2 regions of the Bariatricus sp. HCP28S3_D3 genome follow, and region 1 is predicted to be linked to the other one. Evidence: riboswitches for the same ligand, from Rfam matches in the RefSeq annotation. Region 1 holds a riboswitch; the other holds the start of a gene.

Region 1 (8,038 bases):
TGTATTTTATTCAGTTTTCAATGTCACAGATGAAAGAAAGGGACTAAATTTATGCCTAATAATCAAGTTTTCGGACGGTCTGTGGGAGGGGGAGGCTTGTTTTGTTTTATTGTAAGAAATTTTTCGATTTTATCGGGAAAACACAAAAATGTTCGATTTATTACATACACCGGATGATTAACTGTATGAAAAAAGGAGAAAGAAAATCATGGCAATGAGACCTGTCTATGAAGTAAAAGAAAACATACCATTTTTTACTGCTGTGAATGTGGAATTTGAGTGGAATGGAGGATTCGCCAAAACTCAGAAACAAAAAAATATCAGAGCACTTCATGAAAACTATCGTGAACGTAGATCCGATAAAAAGGTATTAGAGATTTCAAGTAAGTCTTTACAGGAAGGAGGAGAAGCATTGAGCGCCTTTTTCCTTCCTAAATACGTTCCGGAACTTGATAAGAGTGTACCTGTAGAATGTGTTTTTCAGTCAGGAAAAACATTTATGAATGGAGGGCCATATAAAGATCTCTTATGTGCAACACCGAGAGAGGCAAAAAAGGATGAACGTTTAAAAACTAGCGGAAGACTGAAGTGTTTCATGTTCGATGGCAAGGAATATCCACTCATTCCAAAGACTATTTTTTATGATTACATTTATATAAATGCGCTCCTTGAAAATGAAAAATTGGCAGAGATTGCTCTTCAATATGATGCTTTCACAGATATTGAATTTAATCCGGAAAAGAGTCTTAATTGTCAGGCAAAAGCTTGTGCGACATTTGTTGCTTTATCCCGATTGGGATTATTGAGTCAGGCTAAGGGGTTTGACTCATTCCTTGCATTATATGATCTGGAAATTCCAAAGAAAGCTAAGGAAACTAAAAAGGTTAGTTTGGTGGAGATGGAAAGAACGGAACCAACAAATGTTAATATCCAGGTAGGTGCCATAATTCGCCATAAGAAGTTCGGTGATGGAGTAATTAAGAAGATAGATTCTAAAGTTTTGGTAGCTCATTTTCCAGAAGTTGGAGAGAAGAATCTTGGAATGAACTGGTGTGTCCGAAATTGTGAAATCATTAAGAATTAGGTTTCCGACGAGATTGGAGATATACAACAAAAAAATTATACCGATGAAGGAGCTGGGAATATATGACCAAAAGTATGTTTGAAAATATTCGTGTAGTGGCGGCAGTTAATCGTAATCGTATTTCATATCAGAACCTTGAGTTGATTCAATTAAAATATGAAGTAACAGATATGGAAGAATGCCTTCGTTTCTGTGAAGAGAATAGTATTGAAGTGTATAAAGAAGAGTATGCTGTTGATGCTATTCCCGTAATAAGGAACAATGTGGATACTAAACCTCGAAAAACCTCGGAAGAAATATATCAAAATAAGTTGGCAAAGAGAATAACTCGACGAATTATGTATCTTGGATCAGTCAAAGCTAGAAAACGAGTAAGGGAGCAGGGGCTTCACGGATGGTTATGTGGAACTTACACCAGTAAGATTGCCGAGAGTATATGTTCGAGGGTGAAACATATTTTCTCAGTTGAAGAAATGGAGTTTATAGTAGCGCATCTTGTTGAGGAAAATGATGAGGATAGTATGTTTGTGATGGTTGATGATTTAGAGCAGGAAACTTGTGATTTATTAAATGGAAAGCTAAATGAACTGATCCCAAAGCTACATGTTAATATTTCTATGGTTGATTCATAAATTAATAATTGTGATGAGTGAAAAGGTACACAAGTAGTCATAATGTAACGGATATGATAGGTGTTTCCGGTTGAAGTATTCATGTAGCTTCAGCGGCAGCGTTGGTCGAAAAATTGAATATGGACACATTACTTGTGATTAAGCATGCATAGATAAATAGGAAAGAAGCCTTCGAATAAAAGCAACTTGTTATTCGGAGGTTTTTTGTGGGTGGGAATACTTTGGACACTATGAACACAAGGACGGCGAATAAAGCCACTATTTTGCCTTAAAAATAATGCTGCTTGCCGCCAATGATGAGCGATTGTGTCTTCATTGGTATGAAATGACCTATTAGCAGAGCAAACGTGCAGTATATGTGGCTGAGATATGAGAGCATCACGAATATAATATAAATATAAAGATAGCAAGAAAGGAGGTCAGCCAATGAAAACAGAAGCAGCTTTCAAGAATCGCGAGCGTTTTATCGAGTTAGGTATTGTGATTGCAGCACTGAGAAAACGTCAGGGTTTTTCACAGGATGCACTGGCAACGAAAGCAGATATCAGCAGATCGACGTTGAGTGCAATAGAGGCAGCGAATATGACAAGAATGTTCTCTGTAGACACTCTGTATAAGATTGCAGATGCACTTGGAATTTCGGCGGGTGACCTTCTAAACTATTCGTTACCAGCTTCTAATTTGTGATTAGCGAAGAGATTTAATTGTATCCTGCAATGCTCTGATACTGATTCTGGCTTGATAGATTACATCATGATGGCCTTACTAATATTATATGAAATTATTGACCGCAAGGCTATCAGTTTCGATACTGAGAACCCTTGCGGTTTTCTTTTATACAAAATAATACTTTGGCACAACCGGGGAAACCCGGCGTCGCAAAACTACAGGGCCTGAAATGGCAGCCAGTTGCACTAACGCGGTTAAGCGTAGTACCTGCCCAGGCAACCAATGTCTGGGCTTTTCTGTTATACATTGAGGAGGTGTTCTTATGTTCTTCGAGAAATTATTTAGGAAAAAAGAAGGACAGACAATCGAACGGGTAGAAGCACCGTCGATTGAGACGACTAAGATTATGGAGAGCGCTGCAAATTCTGCATTGATTACGGATGAGCAGAAATATGTCCATGATTTCAGGATGACACTTACGGGATTGGAACAAAGACTACATACGTCTGAGAGCAATGAGAAAATTAGCATGGAGGCTATCAAGACGGGATGTGACTTCTATGAAGCAGAATGGGCAGGCATTTTGATTGCTGATGTTGAAACCGAGGCATGTGGCTCCGATGACTTGCTATAACCGCCTTACCGGAAGAATGGAATCTCGCTATACAAAAGAGGTTGAAGCATTTGAAGGTTTTGGTCGTTGGATCAAGGCATTTTATGATGGAAAACCATTAGTCGTGCCGGATGCATCTGTCATCAAAAAGATGTTTCCGGATGAGTTCCAGCATTATCAAAGATTAGATGTCCAAAGTTTGATTGGCACTCCATTTGGTGAGAAGTCAACGGGTTCTTTGTTGTGAAGAATCCTACAAGATATAAGACATATCCGGATATGGCACAGATGCTTGCGTTTGTAAGCATGAAGACTTTTTATCTGCAGGAGCTGCAACAGAGTATGGCAGAGTTGGAAACAAATCAGGATGACTCTGCAGACGAACATACCATTCGTATTAATCTCCTTGGTATGCCGGAAGTTTGCGTCGGAAGCAAAAAGCTGGATATGAGAGTATATGCTTCTGATAACGCATGGAAAGTAATTTCGTTCCTGGCACTGAAAGGGAAACCGGTTCCAGGCTCAACATTGATTGAGAATATCTGGCCGAAGATAAAAGATACATCCGATACCAATCCACTTCGCAGTGCTCTGTATCAGATGCGCAGCAAGTTCCAGTTCCTCTGTCCGAATATCATTTCCAGCAATGAACAAGGATACTGGTTTAATCCAGAGTACCGTGTTGAGGTGGATACGGCTCTGGTGGAAGAACTGTGGAAGAAAATTTCTGAAGAGAAAAATCACAGTGTAAGATTGGCTCACCTGAAGCAGGCGGTCAAATTGTTCAGAGGGTATCTCTGTGATAATAAACTGGATGAGCCATGGATGATTTCTTATTATCATACATACAGTAGTCTCTACGCTCAGGTTATGACTTCTCTTTTAGATGAAATTGATAAGGATGAGAATTATACCGGTATTCACAAGTATGCTTCTGCTTCTTTATCCATGCTGGATGGTAATCCCAAAATCTGTTTCTGGATGACTGTCTCTACTTATTTTATTAGTGGAAAAAGTGCTGCGTTGGAAGTGATAAATGCCAACAGGTGTTCTTTGTCATCAGAAGAATTTGATGTCCTGATGAAGGAAGTCGAAGCTTACATTAAAAATCATGGAGGTACTCTGTAAACTATTTTCGTGGTAACACGGGAAATAACACACTGATTTTTAGGTTACACATAGTATTACACAGGTGATGTTACTGGATACAACACGGCAACACGTCTGGTGATACGGCTCTAAACACGTAGTATAACACCCTCGTTCGATAGCATTTCGAGGCAAGTAAAAATTGCCTTTGAAATCTACCGAATGGGGGTGTCTTTTTGCATCCGGACAAGTCTTTTGGAGCGGTTATTCTTGCATGTATTTGTAGGAATGACCGCTCCTTTTTGGTTATTACAGGTGCCGTGCACCTCCTTCGGTTCTTGAGTTTGCATCTTTTCAAATTTCAAGAACTGGAGGAAATAAAAATGTATTATGATCCGAAAATGTGCGGAAAACGTATTCAGGTCCTTCGCAAGAAAAAGGGGCTTACACAGCTGCAGTTGTCTTTCAAAATAAATGTCTCAGAGAGTCATCTGAGAGCAATCGAAATCGGTATACGCGGTGCTTCCATAGATTTGCTGATTGAGTGCTCAGAGTTTTTCCAGGTATCTCTTGATTACCTGGTTCTTGGCAAGACGGATCCGGACAAAGCAGAGATGATGATGCAGCTGGATATTCTGAGCAATCACATTGATCAGTTGAGAAAACTGATTTGAAGTATACGGAATTGTCAAGAGGAAAACATATCGTTTCTGGCGAGGTTGTGTGCCCTCTGAGAATATGTTGAGGGCAAAAATCTTCGGTAGAATTATTCTCGTAAGCGGTGCTTCACCGCTTACGTGATCTTTGAAAACTGAATACTATTCATCAGAACTTTACTGTAGAAGGGAGCCTTCGTCGGCACACCATGATGTTCAATGGAACGTAGCGATTCGCCGGAGCAAATGCTAGGTTGCAACTGGCGGTGGTGTTGATCTTCTACAGGTACAATGATACTTCCGTAATTCGCGGTCCGGCCATAATGAAGGCGGGATGGTTAAGCGCCAATGAAGCTGCTTCGCAAGCGCGTCTGATGAGTTGATGACTTTAGGGCAGTCCTGTACCTCATCGAAGATGATGAGGGGCTTTTCTGGCACAATCTTCTGACCGCTTGCCAGCATCAGGTTCTGCAGAATACGATCAACATCCTTGGTGGTTTCAAAGAATTGTTTGTATTCTTCGTTTTCATCAAAGTTAAAATAAGCCGTATTTTCATAGTAACGCTTGCCGAACTCTTTCAGAATCCAGGTCTTACCCACCTGACGTACACCCTTCAGGATCAACGGCTTACGGTAGGGAGAATTCTTCCAGTCCAGCAGCTTTTTCAAAATAAATCGTTCCATAGACTCACACCTCACACTTTTATTGGAGTTTTAGTGTTTCTTGATCACACTTTTATTATATGCGTAAGTTTCCCGAAATACAATCATAATCACAAAATTATACGAGTTTTATGGAGGTAAAATCACACTTTTATATTGATACAAGAAATAGGTCTGAATTTCGGAACTGATTTTATACGATTTCTCGTTGCTCCGCCAATCATTCCGATAGCTGTTAAAATAATCTTTTTTACGTTTGCCATATGCCATCCTCTTGAGAAGGATGCCCACATTATCAGATATGTAAACGCACTGCATGTATCGTGGAGAAACGCCATGTTATTGATGCGGTTGTTACAGTCAATGTAACGGAGCGTTGCCAGCTTTCAATCATGTGGATTTATTATATTATATATTAGTCATTCATATTGTAATAAGATAGGAATTCCGTTACAAATTGTTTTACATTTTTTACTTTTTCATCAAAGAAAATTTGCATTTTTATTTCGTCGTCAATAGTATCATTATTTTGGAAGAATTCAGTTGCAGATTCCATACAACCTTGCATGTAGCCTTGCACATAGCCTCGGACATAACCTTCTACAAAAGCATCAGCTCCATAACTATCAGGTTGATAATTTCTTTGCGCTTTCAGGGCAATATAAGCTCGTTCATTTGCTTCTTCATGCAATTTCTCTAAGTACTGCTCAAATTCGGTCATGTATGTGTTCCTCCCTTATCTATATGCGCTCTTCTTTTTTTATTATATTGTCATTTGCAGAAATCGGCAATATTGATTTTTGAGCGATAGTCTCTTTCCTAGTTGGTGAAAAGCAGTAGTATTATTTTTACTTTCTACTCTGGAAAATGGTTCTGTAACCGGCGTACGATGAAGAGTATTTTTGTGGCCTGGGAACTTTTTCACTTTATTATATAAAAATACCCCGCTCCTGGATATGGGGCAGGGGATTTTAGCTTAATATGTAACTGTTCCAGGCTGATAAATAATCGATTTTTTTGTGCCGATTCCGAGTATCTTGTTCAATTCAGAATAGAATATTTCTTTTTCGCTCATTTGATCTAAAAGCTTAAAGTCATAATCCCAAAAGCAAGACTCTACGCATCTTTCCAAATCTTCAATATCAGACATCATATTTTCAGTAAGTTCACAAGGATCTTCATTTTCTCCGCACTCTTCATCAGCGGTCATTTTTTCACATTCTTGTTTCAAAATACTGAATACATATTCTCGATCTTCCTGCAGCATCTTTATAGTCGTACTTGTATTGCACTCTTCACACTGCTCAATTCCGTATCTGATCAGTTCATACATAACATATTCCAAGATAAGTGCTGGTATATATGTTTTTTCTGATTTCAATAAAGCAATCAAGTCTGAAAAAGCTGCTTTTCTTTTGTGTCTTGGATACGACTTTGGGAAAAAGCGGGCTAACATCCATTCATCATCCTTTAACGGTTCTGCAATTTCCAAGATTCTTTTTGAAATGAATTTTGCAATTAATTCATTTGCTTTGGCATCTCCAGTTCCTAATAAATCCGTCAATTGTAACATTTTTGATATCTCCTTTTTTGGTTTTCTTGCTTATAAGTATACATCTGTAAGCATTCTTTTTGGTTACACGACATGTAACTTTCATATTTTTCTGTGAAAAAAACGAAAAAAATTCCCAAATGCTATCCTGAAATAAAAAAGACAAGGAGGAATTGTTTATGATGTCATTTAAAGAAGTTTATGAAAAATTCAAATGTAACAAAACAGATGCCGCAGTAGCACGCAAAGCAAATCTGAACAAAACTACATTGTCACGTATCATTCGAGAATTGATTCCTGCGAATCGCAATTATCTCTGGAGCTTATGTTTTGCTTTAGAATTAAATTTGAATCAATCAGAAGAATTATTTGATGCCGCGGGAATACATATGAATAGATCATATCATATGTCCGAACGAGAAAAAGATCGTGAGAAATTTTTGAAAGAATGCATCAACAAAAAACAATATAATGTGATTGAATTAAATGCTGAGTTATACGGGATGGGATATCCGTTATTGGGGAATCAGACATACACGAAAAATTAGTGCATTGACACTTTTGGGGAATGTTGTTAACAATCAAATTTAGTGAAGTGTTTCAGAATGTGATCAGTGCGGTGAGGAAATATTAATTTCTCCAAACGCTTTCTATCGGCAAATTATAACCATCTGCCATAATGTCAGCATTGCAGTGTGGACATTCGTACACTGGTTGCGCATTTTTCTGATTTGGATTATACTTAAACTATCAGGAGATAGGAGGAACGATTGTATGCCACAAACAATTCATACACTGCTTACTCAGTATTTATCAGAAGTACAAAAGATTTACGGCGCACATCTCAAGAGCGTCATTTTATATGGTTCCTATGCAAGAGGTGATTATACATCCGATTCCGATGTTGATATCATGTTGTTGGTGGATTTAACACAGGAAGAAATGGATGCTTACTCGGATGCATTGTCAGAACTGGGATATGAGTATAATGTAAACTATGATATCTGGATGATGCCGGTTGTGAAAAATCTTCAGCATTTTAAGCAATGGGCAGCAGCATATCCATTTTATACCAATGTA
Region 2 (8,038 bases), on a different contig from region 1:
GGAGCCGTTGTTACCCGCGCTCTGGTTGCCGACGGCATTAAGATCGGCAAACAGGCTGTTGTCGGTTCTGCTGACAGCGAACATATCGAACTGGTAGCAAAACGTGTAAAGGGGGTAGAATAATATGTATAACGCATTTGGAATCGTCACTTCTTCCGGCAGAGATATCTGGGTAGAGGGACTTCAGGACTATCGTCCAATCGGTTCGTTCTCTTTCCTCGGAAGATATCGAGTAATAGACTTTGCAATTTCTAATATGAGTAACAGTGACATTGACCGCATCCAGGTATATATCAGAAGAAAACCTCGTTCTCTTGTCGAACATCTCGGAAGTGGACGCCAATACAATATCAACTCAAAACGCGGCAATCTGCAGATCCTGTTTTCCGATGATGGTGCTGAGCACAGTATCTATAACACGGACATCGCCATGTTTATGGAGAACCTGGAATGCATTCAGAGAATGCATCATCCATATGTAGTCATCGCACCGAACTACATGGTATACACTGCAAACTATGATACTCTGCTTCAGAATCATATAGATTCCGGTGCGGATATCACAGTTCTGTACCATTCAGTTGATAATGCAAAAGAAGCATTCCTGAACTGCAATACTTTGAACCTGAACCGTCAGAAAGGTGTTCTTTCTATCGAGAAAAATCACGGTAATGCTAAGAACAGAAATATTTTCATGGATACATATATTATGAAGAAAGATTTGTTTATCGAGCTCGTACAGAAAGCTCACAAACTTTCTTCTATGTACACACTGGCTGACATCGTCAGTGCAGAATGTGAAGAACTGGATGTGCGCGGAATTTCTCATCGCGGTTATTTTGCTTCCATCACAGATTTCAAGAGCTACTATGATGCTAACATGTCGTTGATCGACTACAAATCAGCAATGAGCCTTTTTGATGAGGACTGGCCGATCTACACACGTACCAATGACTCCTGCCCGACGAAGTATCTTGAAACAGCAAGCGTGAAATCCTCTGTTGTTTCCAACGGCTGCCTGATCGAAGGTACGATCGAGAATTCAATTCTCGGACGTGGATGCGTCGTGAAACCTGGTGCTGTTGTAAAGAATTGTGTGGTATTCCCAGGTGTTGTAATCGCAGAAAACGTACATCTTGAGAATTTGGTTGTTGACCGGAGAGCACAAGTGATTCATGCAAAAGAAATCATTGCTCCGGCTGATCATCCGGGATATATCAAACGTGAAGATACTCTTTAATAAGGGAACACAAAGCGGAGCATATCTGACCGGTATGCCCCGCTTTTATAATTGATTATTTTATTCTCCAAAGATCATTTCGAATGCCACCTGTATTCCCAAAATAAGCGAATCCTTCTCTATATATTCCTCTCTTGTATGTGCACCATGTCCATAGTAACATCCCACACAGACCGAAGGGATTCCCATTGAAAGCGGAATATTACAGTCGGTAGAACCGCAGTTCTGCTCCGGATTCTTTCCGATCACGTTTTTTACTGCCTTCATTGCTTTTTCCGTCAGCCTTTCCTGCCTGGCCGCATCCACACCTTTGCCACACGGGCGAAGTCCGATCACCTCATATTCTATATCCAGCCCTTTATCTTTCTCTTCCCGTATCGTCTTCTCAAAATGCTGTTCCATCATCTGCAAATGTTCACTGGTATCGGAACGGAATTCATACAGTATCTCCGCATTCTGGGCAATCACATTCACCCCGGTTCCCCCGGAGATCAATCCCACATTATAGGTTGTCTTCCCGCCTTCCGGCACTTGAACGCGATAGAGCTTCTCGATGATTCCGGCCATTTTCTCGATTGCGTTATCTTTTCCGAAATCTCCGAAAGAATGTCCGCCTTCTGTGGCTATCCGGATTCGGTACCGTTTTGAGCCGACCGCGCGGTTTACAATTTTGTCAAGTTCACTGTCAAATGTACAGAAATTCCGGATTCGTTCTCCGTAACCCCGGCAGATTGCTTTAACTCCTTTCAGATTTCCAAGTCCCTCTTCTCCAGAATTGCATACCAGCAGCATGCCCGCCGCTCCGTTCTTCTTCTGTTGCTCTCCGAATCCTTTCTGTTCCTTTTCCCATTCACCGTTTCTGATCTTACCTGCAATATATTTTGCCGCCATCAAAATACAAACCACACAGGCTGTATCATCTCCGATTCCCGGACAATAGATTTTCCCGTCACATTCTGTTAACGGAAGCGCTTCCGTATCAGGAAACACCACATCCAGGTGTGCCATATACACATCGATTTCTTCCGCTTGATGGATATCGACCGGGTATATCACATTGAACGCTTCATCCATATACACCCCTTGTGCCCCCTGCCTTTCCAGCCAGTCACGGCAGAACTTTGCACGCTTCTCCTCCTGATTCGAAGATGCCGGAATCTGCGCCAGTTCTTTCAGAAGTTCAAGTGCTTCTTCTTCATGATCCTGAATAAACTCCCTCATCTCTTCACTCAACATATTTTCTCCTCCTTCGCTAACCTGCATTTCCCATACGTTCCGATATGATCACCCCAGTCATTGTGAGCACCGTTCCTGCTGCTGACATCCATGTGATCTTCTCATGCAGGACAACAATCGATGTAATGATCGTGATGACCGGAATCAGATAAATATAAACACTGGTCTTAATCGCTCCCAGAATTTCCACTGCCCGGTTCCATGTCACAAAGCAGACTGCACATGCGCCCACACTCAGATATAATAAATTCAGCAGATTTCCGGGAGTTCCAAATTGCACCGCCTTGACATCAAATCCGAAAACAAATGCCAGCGGAAGCATCATCAGGATGCCGTAAAAGAACATCCTTCTGGTGGCAGGGATCACCGGATACCCGAAGTCTCCCGCCTTTCTGGCCAGAATCGCATAAAGTCCCCACATCATCGCAGCCACCACACTCAGCATGTCCCCTGCAAAATTAAGCCGGACACCATCCTGTCCACTGAAACTAATCATCGCAATTCCTACGATTGCGAAAATAAATCCGACAAAAAAGCTTTTCTTCAATTTCTCATCTTTCAAAAACAGGTGCGCACTGATGCCGATAAAAAATGGTGAGATTGAAGTGATGACTCCCACATTTGACGCCTGCGTATAGAGAAGCGCTACATTTTCAAACAGATAATACAGACAGATTCCCGTAAGTCCGGCACCTGCAAAATACAGCTCATGCTTTCTATTCGTCACTTCCATTTTCCGTGGACTCATGATCCACAAAATGATATATCCGATCACAAATCTTAAAAGCAGCAATTCGATCGGTGAAAAATCTTCAAGCAATATCTTGCTTGAGATAAAAGTCGTTCCCCAGATAACGACTGAAATTGCTGCCATGATATGTCCGGTAAATTGTTTCTTTTCCATGAACTTCTCTCTTTCATTATCACAATTCTAAAATGATTCCGAAAAACATTTTTCTGATTTCCGCCCCATTTCTATCTAGTATAATACATTTTCTTCCGCATGACCACCAATAAAATGGGCGATCTGGAAATTACTCCAGATCAGCCATGTATTTCTGATAATATTCCATTGTAAATTCTTTCGGAAAGACTCTGGAATAATAATAACCCTGTATCATTCTCATGGCATCTTCTCTTGTCATTCTGAGTGACCGTTTCAGCTGACTGCTTCCCTGCTTCTGCTTCATCTCCAGCATTGCATAATTGCTGTCCGGATCGTAACACCGCAGCCGAATCTTCCTTCTACATTCCACCCCGCCTGCTTTTCAAAATAATCGTCGTCATAGACTGTGTCAAAATATAGAGAACGAATCATATAACCATTTGTTCCATTGTGTTCATCCTGTATAAGCACCTGTTCCAACTGGTGGCTCTTTTTAATGAATTCTTCAACATTAATAAGAAATTTCTTCTCTTCACGAAATACTCGATTCAATTGCATCCTCCTGTTCAGCCTGTCCTGAAACGCAACTCACCACCTGTAGTAGTGGGAGTCTTGTCTTCTTTCAAAACAAAAAGCCGGCTGCAACCCATTTCGTTGCAGCCAGCCTATCATACATCATTTCTTGCTTAGACGCTTAGCTTTCCGTCCCTGCCTTTCAGCAGGTTTGGCAATCAATTGATGCGATTATTATACACCATATTTTTCAATTACGTCAACATTCATCATCTTTTTTTCACATGTTTCTTCCACACACTTTTCACGCGTTCTTTGTCACCATCCAAATATCTTTTATTTTCCCGGACACTTCTTATCAGCCATCTGTTATAATAAATACATATTATTCTATTATATTGATACCGGAAAGGAAACGCTTATGATTAAAATACTCGAGAAATACTTTGATATCTTTTGTACGATCGGCTCACAGAAGACCTATCAAAAAGGCGAATTTATCTATCTTCAAAATGATTCCGCCGACTATTTATACCTGATTCTATCAGGCAGAGTCCGCGTATATACCCTTTCTTCTTCCGGGCGTGAAACGACTCTGGAGATTCTGGAAAAAGGCCGTATATTCGGCGAATCCTCTTTTCTGAGTGATCATGTTCGCCCAACCAGTGTTGCCGCAGTTACCGAGGTACGCCTTGCCACTTGTCTGGTCTCCGACCTGATCCCACTGCTGCGCGAAACGCCCGAATTGATGGTTCTCCTTTTCCAGCATTTAAGCGAGACGTGTAATCATCTTTCAAGACAGATATACCGCCTCACCAACTACGACAGCCGAAAACGCATTGCAAGTTTTCTGTTGGAAGAGACGGCTTCCCCCAACCGGGACAAAGGAATTCTGGACAATGTCCTTCCTTATACACACGCCGAAATCGCAGAAACTCTGGGTCTGAACCGGGTAACCGTATCAAGGGTTCTTTCCGCTTTTGCCGATCAGGGCCTTCTGAAAAGCCACTATGGTAAAATTATGATCACCGATCGGAACGGTTTATATCAAATCCTCAAAAACGGAGCTTATTTGTAGCATACGCTACAGTTTTCCGGACACATTACTTTTATAATAGTGCCCGGAGGTAAAAAATATGAAAAATAAATTTATTTCTTATATTATGATCATTTTCGGCGGGACCCTGACCGCTGCCGCATTTGGCCTTTTCGTCCTTCCACAGGGCTTTGTGGCAGGCGGTGTGACCGGTCTTTCCGTCATACTGTCTGGTTTTATGAACCTGCCTTTATCCTGGATCGTACTCGCCATCAACCTGATTCTTTTTGCACTGGGATGGATCTTTGCCGGAAAAGAGTTCATTTTCAAGACTCTGATCATGACCTTTCTGTTCCCGACTCTTCTTGAACTATTCGGCAGAATCACAATATTCGACGCGCTGTCCGCCGACCCTTTCCTGAGCAGTCTGCTCGCAGGCTGTCTCTTAGGTATCGGCTCCGGTCTGATTCTCCGTGCAAATGGTTCCAGCGGCGGTTTTGATATTTTAGGAGTCGTCCTCAACAAAAAATTCCAGATTCCGGTATCTTCAGTCATGTACGTCTGTGATTTCGTGATCATTTTGTATCAATCCGTATCCAAACCGCTTCTTTCAACGGTTTACGGAATTGTCGTCATTCTGTGCAGCAGCATCATGGTAAACAAAATCATCACACAGGGTGAATCCAAAGTACAGCTGTTGATTTTCTCAAAAGAACGCGAGACGATCCGTGAACATCTGCTGAAGACATTTGATACCGGAGTTACATTATTAAATGCTGAAAGCGGATATCAAAAAGAGAAAGCAAAAGTCATACTGACTATTCTGCCTTATAATAAAGTCAGTTCTGTTAAGAAAATGATTTATACGGTAGACCCCTATGCTTTTACGGTGATTAATGGGGTAAATTATGTGGGCGGACGCGGATACAGCATCCGGAGGTAGGCACCTGCGGATGCTGTATTCACGTCCTTTTACCAAAGGCCACATCTTCTGTTTTATACTTCCTTTTCTTTTGGAAGTGCAATATTCAAAACAATCGCAATAATCGCAGCCGGTACAATTCCGGATCCGCCGAACACAAGCTGAAGTGCCTGCGGCAGCTGCGATAAAATGCCGCTGTTCACACCAATTCCATATCCCAATCCCAATGCAACCGATACGATAGTAATATTCCGCATCGTCAACGTCTCTTTTGTTATAAGCTGAATACCACTAATGACAATGGATGAGAACATCATAACAGCTGCACCTCCCAGGACACTCTGCGGCATAATGGAGATCAGCGCTGCCAGTTTCGGGAACAGTCCGCAAAGAATCAAAAATAACGCACCGATTGCAAGAGCACCGCGGTTTACGATCTTCGTCATCGTTACCAGACCGACATTCTGGCTGAAAGAAGTATTCGGAAGCACTCCAAAAAGCGCTGCGAAACTGGAGCCGACTCCGTCACATACCACACCTCCGGAAAGCTCACTGTCTGTCGCCTCTCTTCCCATTCCGCCTTCCATAACACCGGAAATATCGCCGACCGTCTCCACGGCCGTCACAACGAACATGATCAGGACAGGAATAATCGCACGAAGATCAAATCTCAACTTTACCGGGAGCAAAGACGGCAGTGCGATCCATTCTGCCTGCGCTACTTTATCCCAATTCAACACCCATGCCTTCGTATACTCCACACCCTCAGCATTGACAGCGGTGTGCGGAAGTACAGCTCCCATGATGGCCGCTGCTATGTAACCTACGATAATTCCAATTAAAATGGAGGACGCGCTGGTCATTCCGGTCGTTCCATGTTTAAGGATAATAATCACCACCAGCACAAGGAATCCCAGAAGCAGATTCTCTACAGAACCAAAGTCGTTCGCATTATTTCCTCCTCCAAATGAATTGACACCCACTCCGATCAATGACAATCCGATGGAAAGTACTACCGTTCCGGTCACGACTGCCGGGAAGAATTTTCTCAAAGGTTTGATCAAAAATCCAAGCACACTTTCAAACAAACCGCCCAGAACAGAGGCTCCCATGATGGCACCATACGTAGCTACACCGCCTCCCATGACACCTACCACACTATTAAATACTCCTATGAATCCGGAACTGGTACCCATGATGATCGGCACCTTCCCTCCGATTGGTCCGATTGCATAAAGCTGAACCAGCGTGACAATACCAGCCACGATCATTGCATTCTGCAGCAGTTCTACCTGAAGATCCGCAAATTCAGCACCTACCAGCCCACATGCTCCCGTAATAATAAGCAGCGGCGTAAGGTTACCTACAAACATTGCCAAAACATGTTGAAGACCCAACGGAATTGCTTTTTTAAGAGGAAGTTTCCCATAAAAATCATACTCCGCTCCTTTGTTTTCTACGTTATTCACTTTACTCTCTCCTTACTTATGTAAATATATTACTTTTCTATAATAGTATATCATTGTCAAATACGCAAGAACTGAGTCAAATAAATATTTTTCGATTATTTCATACAATCGGAAAAGCGCATATGCCAAACTCCATATGTATGTCAAAAACTCCCACGCAAAATAAGTGCAATGGAAGTTCCTTTTTTAACTATTTAATTTCTTATTCCTATCACCAACAGTGTACAACTTCTGAGCGATAGCCGCCTGTTGGGTTTAAGGTGGATAGAAGGACACTTAAAACAAATTCCTTTCAACCACCTATTTCTGCTTCATCTGAAGAAGAAAATCTCCGATCAATTCATAAAAAGTCACCTCTATCCGGCAAAACCAAATAAATTCGAATTTACTTTCTTCTCTCATACTCCGCAATCAGTAACGGCTGAATCAACGGATAAGTCCATTCATCTGGTAATTCATCCAGCAAGACCACCTTTTCCATTTCACTGTGCAATTCTTCTTCAAACTCTGTTATATCTGCAAAATACAGCATTCCATATGTTTCTTCGCCTGTATCATTTACTCTATTTTTCCCTGTAACAGAATATACGCAAATGGGGGTTATTGAAAACTCAAGTGCCCCAGTTTCTTCTTTCAGCTCTCTCCTGGCTGTATCTTCAATTAACTCTCCAGCTTCTCTATGACCACCTGGTACTTCATAAGTATCTCTATCTCTATGTTTACAAAACACCCATTT

What was found. Region 1 has a riboswitch for cyclic di-GMP ahead of ACTNB3_RS02405 (hypothetical protein). Riboswitches for the same ligand answer to the same signal wherever they lie in the genome.
Positions count from the first base shown of each region.
Region 2: linked by a shared signal. The riboswitch ahead of ACTNB3_RS04475 (VTC domain-containing protein) and the one ahead of ACTNB3_RS02405 (hypothetical protein) in region 1 are both predicted to bind cyclic di-GMP.

Region 1 covers NZ_JBQHTK010000002.1:25,441-33,478, forward strand. The annotation lists gene ACTNB3_RS02390 (DarT1-associated NADAR antitoxin family protein) at 209-1,084, shown strand; gene ACTNB3_RS02395 (hypothetical protein) at 1,147-1,716, shown strand; gene ACTNB3_RS02400 (helix-turn-helix domain-containing protein) at 2,143-2,403, shown strand; cyclic di-GMP riboswitch class I at 2,560-2,633, shown strand; gene ACTNB3_RS02405 (hypothetical protein) at 2,708-3,019, shown strand; gene ACTNB3_RS02410 (GAF domain-containing protein) at 3,006-3,245, shown strand; gene ACTNB3_RS02415 (AfsR/SARP family transcriptional regulator) at 3,242-4,126, shown strand; gene ACTNB3_RS02420 (helix-turn-helix domain-containing protein) at 4,471-4,761, shown strand; gene ACTNB3_RS02425 (AAA family ATPase) at 4,993-5,427, opposite strand; gene ACTNB3_RS02430 (hypothetical protein) at 5,822-6,127, opposite strand; gene ACTNB3_RS02435 (hypothetical protein) at 6,383-6,979, opposite strand; gene ACTNB3_RS02440 (hypothetical protein) at 7,138-7,506, shown strand; gene ACTNB3_RS02445 (nucleotidyltransferase domain-containing protein) at 7,733-8,038, shown strand, end outside.
Region 2 covers NZ_JBQHTK010000003.1:196,167-204,204, forward strand. The annotation lists gene ACTNB3_RS04455 (glucose-1-phosphate adenylyltransferase) at 1-123, shown strand, start outside; gene glgD (glucose-1-phosphate adenylyltransferase subunit GlgD) at 125-1,240, shown strand; gene ACTNB3_RS04465 (M20/M25/M40 family metallo-hydrolase) at 1,301-2,476, opposite strand; gene ACTNB3_RS04470 (DMT family transporter) at 2,493-3,380, opposite strand; partial or broken gene ACTNB3_RS04475 (VTC domain-containing protein) at 3,511-3,920, opposite strand; cyclic di-GMP riboswitch class I at 4,015-4,101, opposite strand; gene ACTNB3_RS04480 (Crp/Fnr family transcriptional regulator) at 4,297-4,953, shown strand; gene ACTNB3_RS04485 (YitT family protein) at 5,012-5,854, shown strand; gene ACTNB3_RS04490 (uracil-xanthine permease family protein) at 5,908-7,302, opposite strand; gene ACTNB3_RS04495 (NUDIX hydrolase) at 7,688-8,038, opposite strand, start outside.